Regions from separate parts of the Polaromonas sp. P1_H6 genome, predicted to be linked through region 2. Evidence: riboswitches for the same ligand, from Rfam matches in the RefSeq annotation. Region 2 holds a riboswitch; the other holds the start of a gene.
What was found. A riboswitch is a leader RNA that binds a small molecule or an ion and turns the genes downstream of it on or off. The one in region 2 is predicted to bind S-adenosylhomocysteine.
Positions count from the first base shown of each region.

Region 1: linked by a shared signal. The riboswitch ahead of ahcY (adenosylhomocysteinase) and the one ahead of metH (methionine synthase) in region 2 are both predicted to bind S-adenosylhomocysteine.

Region 1 is NZ_JBFUCN010000009.1:140,191-143,600, reverse strand. Features, by position in the region: gene ahcY (adenosylhomocysteinase) at 1-1,251, opposite strand, end outside; S-adenosyl-L-homocysteine riboswitch at 1,355-1,427, opposite strand; gene AC1D1F_RS10985 (HAD-IIB family hydrolase) at 1,605-2,399, shown strand; gene AC1D1F_RS10980 (MFS transporter) at 2,400-3,410, opposite strand, start outside.
Region 2 is NZ_JBFUCN010000010.1:149,360-152,769, reverse strand. Features, by position in the region: gene metH (methionine synthase) at 1-1,327, opposite strand, end outside; S-adenosyl-L-homocysteine riboswitch at 1,343-1,437, opposite strand; gene AC1D1F_RS11810 (Bug family tripartite tricarboxylate transporter substrate binding protein) at 1,510-2,493, opposite strand; gene AC1D1F_RS11805 (homocysteine S-methyltransferase family protein) at 2,695-3,410, opposite strand, start outside.

The DNA of each region.
Region 1 (3,410 bases), on a different contig from region 2:
GGTGAACAGCTCGATCTGGGCGATGGTCTGGTTGGCGAAGCTGGACGACATCACGAAGCTCGGGTGGCCGGTGCCGCAACCGAGGTTCACGAGGCGGCCCTTGGCCAGCAGGATGATGCGCTTGCCGTCCGGGAAAATCACGTGGTCGACTTGCGGCTTGATCTCTTCCCAGGTGCATTTTTCAAGCGCAGCGACGTCGATCTCGTTATCGAAGTGGCCGATGTTGCAGACGATAGCCTGGTCTTTCATCTTCGCCATGTGGTCGTAGGTGATCACGTTCTTGTTGCCGGTGGCGGACACAAAGATGTCGGCCTTGTCGGCAGCGTATTCCATGGTCACGACCTTGTAGCCTTCCATCGCGGCCTGCAGGGCGTTGATCGGGTCGATCTCGGTCACCCACACCTGGGCGGACAGCGCGCGCAGCGCCTGGGCCGAGCCCTTGCCCACGTCGCCGTAGCCGGCCACGCAGGCGACCTTGCCGGCCACCATCACGTCGGTGGCGCGCTTGATCGCGTCGACCAGGGATTCGCGGCAGCCGTAGAGGTTGTCGAACTTGGACTTGGTCACCGAGTCGTTGACGTTGATGGCGCGCAGGGCCAACGTGCCCTTGGCCGACATTTCATTGAGGCGCAGCACGCCCGTGGTGGTTTCTTCGGTCACGCCGATGATGTTCTTCAGGCGGCGGCTGTACCAGGTCGGGTCTTGTGCGAGCTTGGCCTTGATCGAGTTGAACAGGCAGATTTCTTCTTCGCTGGTCGGCTTGGAGATCAGGCTGGCGTCTTTTTCGGCTTTGGTGCCCAGGTGCATCAGCAGCGTCGCGTCGCCGCCGTCGTCCAGGATCATGTTGGGGCCTTCTTCAGGCGTGCCTTTGGCGCCGCTGAATTCAAAGATGCGGTGGGTGTAGTCCCAGTAGTCGGCCAGGGTTTCGCCCTTGATGGCGAACACCGGCGTGCCGGCGGCGGCGATCGCGGCGGCGGCGTGGTCCTGCGTCGAGAAGATGTTGCACGAAGCCCAACGCACGTCAGCGCCCAGGGCCTGCAGGGTTTCGATCAGCACGCCGGTCTGGATCGTCATGTGCAGCGAACCGGTGATGCGCGCGCCCTTCAGCGGCTGCACCTTCGCGAACTCTTCGCGGATGGCCATCAGGCCGGGCATTTCGGTCTGGGCGATGTTCAGTTCCTTGCGGCCCCAGGCGGCAAGCGAAATGTCGGCAATGACGTGGTCGGTGGAAGGCTTCAGGACGGCGCTCATACGGTTCTCCAATAATCAGACGTAGTAACTGGGCAAAATCGCCACGGGCATGCGGCTTCAAGAAAGGGGGAATTCAGTCATTCACCCGGCTTGAGAGAGCACATGCGGGTGAGCGTGGTTGCAATGAAGTCCTGAGCCTGGTCCACGTGGTGTGGCTTGCAACGCTCCTCAGGAAGCCACGATTGTAATTCCATTTCCAATTCAAAGCGATAGGTCGTTGCACCGCCTTGCCGTGCTGTAGCACTGTCTGCGGCGGCGCGCCTACTCTCGCTTCGAATTGAAAACGGAATTACCGCCCCGGGGCCCGCTCAGCCTTTGAAAGCCGCGAGCAAGAGCCGTGCGAAAATTTCACCATGCAAGAATTTTCCCGCTGGCCTGTTACAGAGCGCCGCCGCATTACAGGCGTCTTCACTGATATCGACGACACACTGACCACCGAAGGGGAGATCACCCCCGATGCGCTGGAAGCTTTGGGTGAATTGAAAGCAACCGGGTTCAAGATTGTGGCCATCACCGGCCGCCCGGTCGGCTGGAGCGAACCCTTCGCGGCGCGCTGGCCTGTCGATGCCATCGTGGCCGAGAACGGCGCCGTGGCCCTGCTACCCGATGCCAAAAGCGCCCCGCCGCGGCCGCTGGCCAAAATCTACCAGCAGGATGCGGCCACACGCAGCGCCAACTTCAGCCGCATGCAGGCCGTGCTGGCGCGCATCGAACGCGAACTGCCGGGCGTGCACCGCGCCACCGATTCACCGGGCCGCGAGACCGACATTGCCATCGACCACAGCGAATTCACGCAACTCAGCGACGGGCAGATCGCCGCCGCGGTGGCGCTCATGAAAAGCGAGGGCATGCATGCCACCGTGAGCAGCATCCACATCAACGGCTGGTATGGCGACCACAACAAGCTCGAAGGCGCTCGCTGGATTGTTCGCCAGCTCTGGCAGCGCGACCTGGATGCCGAAATGGACAACTGGGTCTACGTGGGCGACTCCACCAACGACCAGCTGATGTTCAAGGCCTTTGCCAACAGCGTAGGCGTGGCCAACATCGCGCGTTTTGTGCCGCAACTCGCGCATCTGCCGCGCTATGTGACGCGGGGTGAGCGCGGCGCGGGCTTTACCGAAGTAACCCGCGCCTTGCTGGATTAATTAGTTAACGGCTGGTGCGCCCGTGCGGCGCAGCGAAGTCCAGCGCAGCCAGGCGCCCAGGGCGGCAACGGCCAGCACCAGGCCCGCATAGCCCTCGGCCGTGGCCGGCAGGCCCAGCGGCGCAATCAGCCGGCCGGCCAGCATGGCGGGCACGCTGAACGCCAGGTAACTGGTGGCGTACAGCGCGGCGAACAGTTCGGCGCGTTGCTGCGGCTGTGCCAGCGGGGCCAATGTCTGGACCTGCGCCGAGAAAGCCGAGCCGCCGCCGAAACCGGCCAGCGCCGTGCCCGCGAAAAACAGCCCCACCGAATGCGTGGCCAGTGACACCGCCACCCCGCCGGCGCCCACGGCCAGCAAAGCCATGCCCAGAGCGCTCATGCGCACGGGCGACAGGCGGCGGAGCAAAGTCGGCGACACGGCGCCCAGGCCGAAAAAAGTCGAAATGGCCAGCCCGTTGACGATGCCGTTGTGGATGCCGAAGATCTGCTGCAGCATCGAAGGCACCAGTGAGAGGTAGAGCCCCGCGAAGGACCAGACGGCCAGCATCGTCGGCACGCCGCGCAAGAATTCAGCGCGCGCCTGCACGGGTATCGAAATACGCGGTACCAGCGAAGCCAGCGCACCGGGGCGCGGCGTGGCGCTTTCCGGCAGGAACAGCGTGGCCACCGCACCCGTGACACAAATGGCGGCCAGCACGCCGAACACCAGCGGCACCGGGTGCAGCGCGAACTGCACGGCGATGCCGGTCAGCAGCGCGCCCACGGCCAGGCCCGCCAGCGGCGAGACGCTGCCTATCATCGCGCCCAGGCGTTTTTGCGCGGCCGGGGCCGCTTCCACCACAGCCGCCGTCAGCGCGCCGCTGACCATGCCGGTCGCGATGCCCTGCACGACACGCGCCGCGATGATGCCGTTGATGCCCTCAGCCAGCAAAAAAGTCAGCATCGCGCCGGCCTGTAGCAACAAGGCGGTAAACACCACGGGGCGCCGGCCTATGTGGTCGGACAGCGAGCC
Region 2 (3,410 bases):
TGGCGATGATGATCTTGCCTTTGGTCTTGACGTCGCCGCCGGCGGCTTCGAGCAGCAGCTTTTCGGCCTCGATGTAAGGCAGCAGGTGCGCCACGGCCTGCTTCATCACGCGGGCGCTTTTGACCACCTGGGGCAGGAACATCTTGCCCTGGCCGAACAGGTCGCCGACGATGTTCATGCCGTCCATCAGCGGGCCTTCGATGACGTGCAGCGGGCGGCCGCCTTCGGCCAGAATCTCGCGGTACACCTCCTCGGTGTCTGTCACGATGTGCTCGTTCATGCCGTGGACCAGCGCGTGCGACAGCCGCTGGCGCACCGGCAGGGCGCGCCATTCGTTTTTCTTGCTGTCGTCCTTGGCGCCGCTTTTCGCGGTTTCGGCCACTTCGATCAGACGCTCGCTGGGCGTGAGTTCGGGCTCGCCCGGTTTGTAGACGGGCGCACGGTTGAGCACCACGTCCTCGACGCGTTCGCGCAGCACCGGATCCAGGTCGTCATACACGCCGACCATGCCGGCGTTGACGATGCCCATGTCCATGCCGGCCTGGATCGCGTGGTACAGGAACACGGTGTGGATGGCTTCGCGCACCGGGTCGTTGCCGCGGAAGCTGAAGGACACGTTGGACACGCCGCCGGAAACCTTGGCGCCGGGCAGGTTCTGCTTGATCCAGCGCGTGGCGTTGATGAAGTCGACCGCGTAGTTGTTGTGCTCCTCGATACCGGTGGCGATCGCGAAGATGTTGGGATCGAAAATGATGTCCTCGGGGGGGAAGCCGAGCTCGTCGACCAGCACGCGGTAAGCGCGTTCGCAGATCTCGACCTTGCGCTCGTAGGTGTCGGCCTGGCCTTTTTCATCGAAGGCCATGACCACGGCCGCCGCGCCGTAGCGCTTGAGCAGTTTGGCCTGCTGCTTGAAGGGCTCCAGGCCCTCCTTCATCGAGATCGAGTTGACGATGCCCTTGCCCTGGATGCAACGCAGGCCGGCCTCGATGACGCTCCACTTGGAGCTGTCGATCATGATGGGCACGCGGGCGATGTCGGGTTCGCTGGCGATCAGGTTCAGGAAACGCACCATGGCGGCCTGACTGTCCAGCATGGCCTCGTCCATGTTGATGTCGATGATCTGCGCGCCGTTTTCAACCTGCTGGCGGGCGACCGCCAGGGCCTGCTCGTATTCACCGTTCAGGATCATGCGGGCAAAGGCCTTGGAGCCGGTGACGTTGGTGCGCTCGCCGATGTTGACGAACAGGGTGCCCGCGCCGATGTTGACCGGCTCCAGGCCGGACAGCTTCATGGGGGGGACGAAGACGGAATTTTCGGTTTCAGACACGGACTCACCTTAAGGCCAAGGTGAGCGTCGTTGCCGCAGGCGTGCCGAGAGGGCGGCCTGTAACCCAAGCCTGACGGACGCTGGGGTCCGCTGCAACGCTCCTTGGGTTGCCGGTATTTTACCGGCTGAACGCCCTGTTGCGCCATCCCCCGGTGCGAATGCCCCGGGGAACGGAGTGCTACTTAATCGAGTTTGATCTTGGCAACCTTGATGAGGCGGCCGTAATCGGCGTGCTCTTTCATGACCATGTAGGCGAAGTCCGCCGAGGTCATGGGGCTGGGCGTGGCGCTCATGCGTGCAAATTTTTCGGCCGTGTCGGGCGTGTTGAGCGCGGCGGCGAAGGCTTTTTGCAGCTGGTCGGTCGTGGCTTTGGGCAGGTTGGCCGGGCCGAAGATGCCGAACCAGGTGCTGATGTGGAAGCCGGGCAGCACATCGTTGATGGTGGGGATCTCGGTGAAGCTGCTGGAGCGGTTGATGGTGGTCACGCCGAAGGCCACCAGCTTGCCCGACTTGATGTTGGCGCTGGCCGAGGCCAGGTTGTCGAACATCAGGTCGGTCTGGCCGGACAGCAGGCCGGTCTGCGCCTGGGCCGAGCCGCTGGAAGGCAGGTGCACCACGCTGATCTTGGCCAGGCTTTTGAACAGCTCGCCCGCGAGGTGGCCGGCGCTGCCGTTGCCGCCGGAGGCGTAGTTCAGCCGGCCGGGGTTCTTGCGCGCATAGGCGATCAGGTCCTTGGTGTCCTTGATGTTCAGGCGTTTCGCCGTCTCGGCGTTCATGACCAGCACATTGGGCACACGAGCCACCAGCGTGATGGGAGTGAAGTCCTTCAGCGCGTCGTAAGGCATGTTGGGGTAGAGCCAGGGGTTGATGGCGTGGGTGGCCACCGCGCCCATCACCAGCGTATGGCCGTCGGCCGGCGCCTTGGCGACCATCGCGGCGCCCACGTTGCCGCCGGAACCGGGCCGGTTGTCGACCGTCACTTCGGTCTTGAGCAGGGGGCGCAGCTTCTCGGCCAGGATGCGCGCAGCATTGTCCAGCGGGCCGCCGGCCGGGTACGGGACGATGATGGTGACCGGTTTTTGCGGCGCCAGCTGCGCATGGGCCCCCAGGGCGGCCGTGGCCACGGCGAATGCCGCGGCGATCTTGATGAATGAACGCACGTTCATGATTTCCTTAGTTGTGATGTTGTGTTGTGTCCGGCCACGGGCAGGCTGCGGGGCGCAGCGCCGGATGGTGAAAACCAAGCCTGACAAACGGGCCTGACTATAGCCGCTAAATGTGACGCGCCGGGGTGGATCCCGTCTGGATACTTTGTAACGGCCGGGGTGGAAAGCAAGAGATAAGGAGGCCGGGAAGGCCCCTCACCCTCAGGCGGCTTCCTTGTAGAAGCCGCCGCGCTGCAGCGAGCGCGCGGCCACGGGGGCCACGGCGTGGGCAATCGCGCCGATGTGGTCAGGCGTGGTGCCGCAGCAGCCGCCCACGATGTTGACCAGGCCTTCATCGGCGAACTCGCGCAGCAGGCGCGAGGTGACGTCGGGCGTCTCGTCAAAGCCGGTGTCGCTCATGGGATTGGGCAGGCCGGCATTGGGATAGCAGCTGATGAAGGTGTCGCCGGCCACGCGGGCCAGTTCCTGGATGTAGGGGCGCATCAGGGTGGCGCCCAGCGCGCAGTTGAGGCCGATCGCCAGCGGCGCGGCATGGCGCACGCTGTGCCAGAAAGCCGTCACGGTCTGCCCGCTCAGGATGCGGCCCGAGGCGTCGGTCACGGTGCCGCTGATGATCAGGGGCAGGCGCTCGCCGGAGTTGTCGAAGTATTCGTCGATGGCGAAAAGCGCCGCCTTGGCGTTGAGCGTGTCGAAGATGGTTTCGACCAGCAGCACGTCGCTGCCGCCCTTGACCAGCGCCTCGGTCTGTTCGTAATAAGCCTTGCGCAGCTCTTCAAAGCTGGTGTTGCGCGCGCCGGGATCGTTCACGTCGGGGCTGATGCTGGCCGTCTTGGGCGTGGGGCCCAGGGCGCCGACCACGAAGCGCGGCTTGTCGGGCGTGGAGAACTTGTCGCAGGCGGCGCGCGCGATGCGGGCCG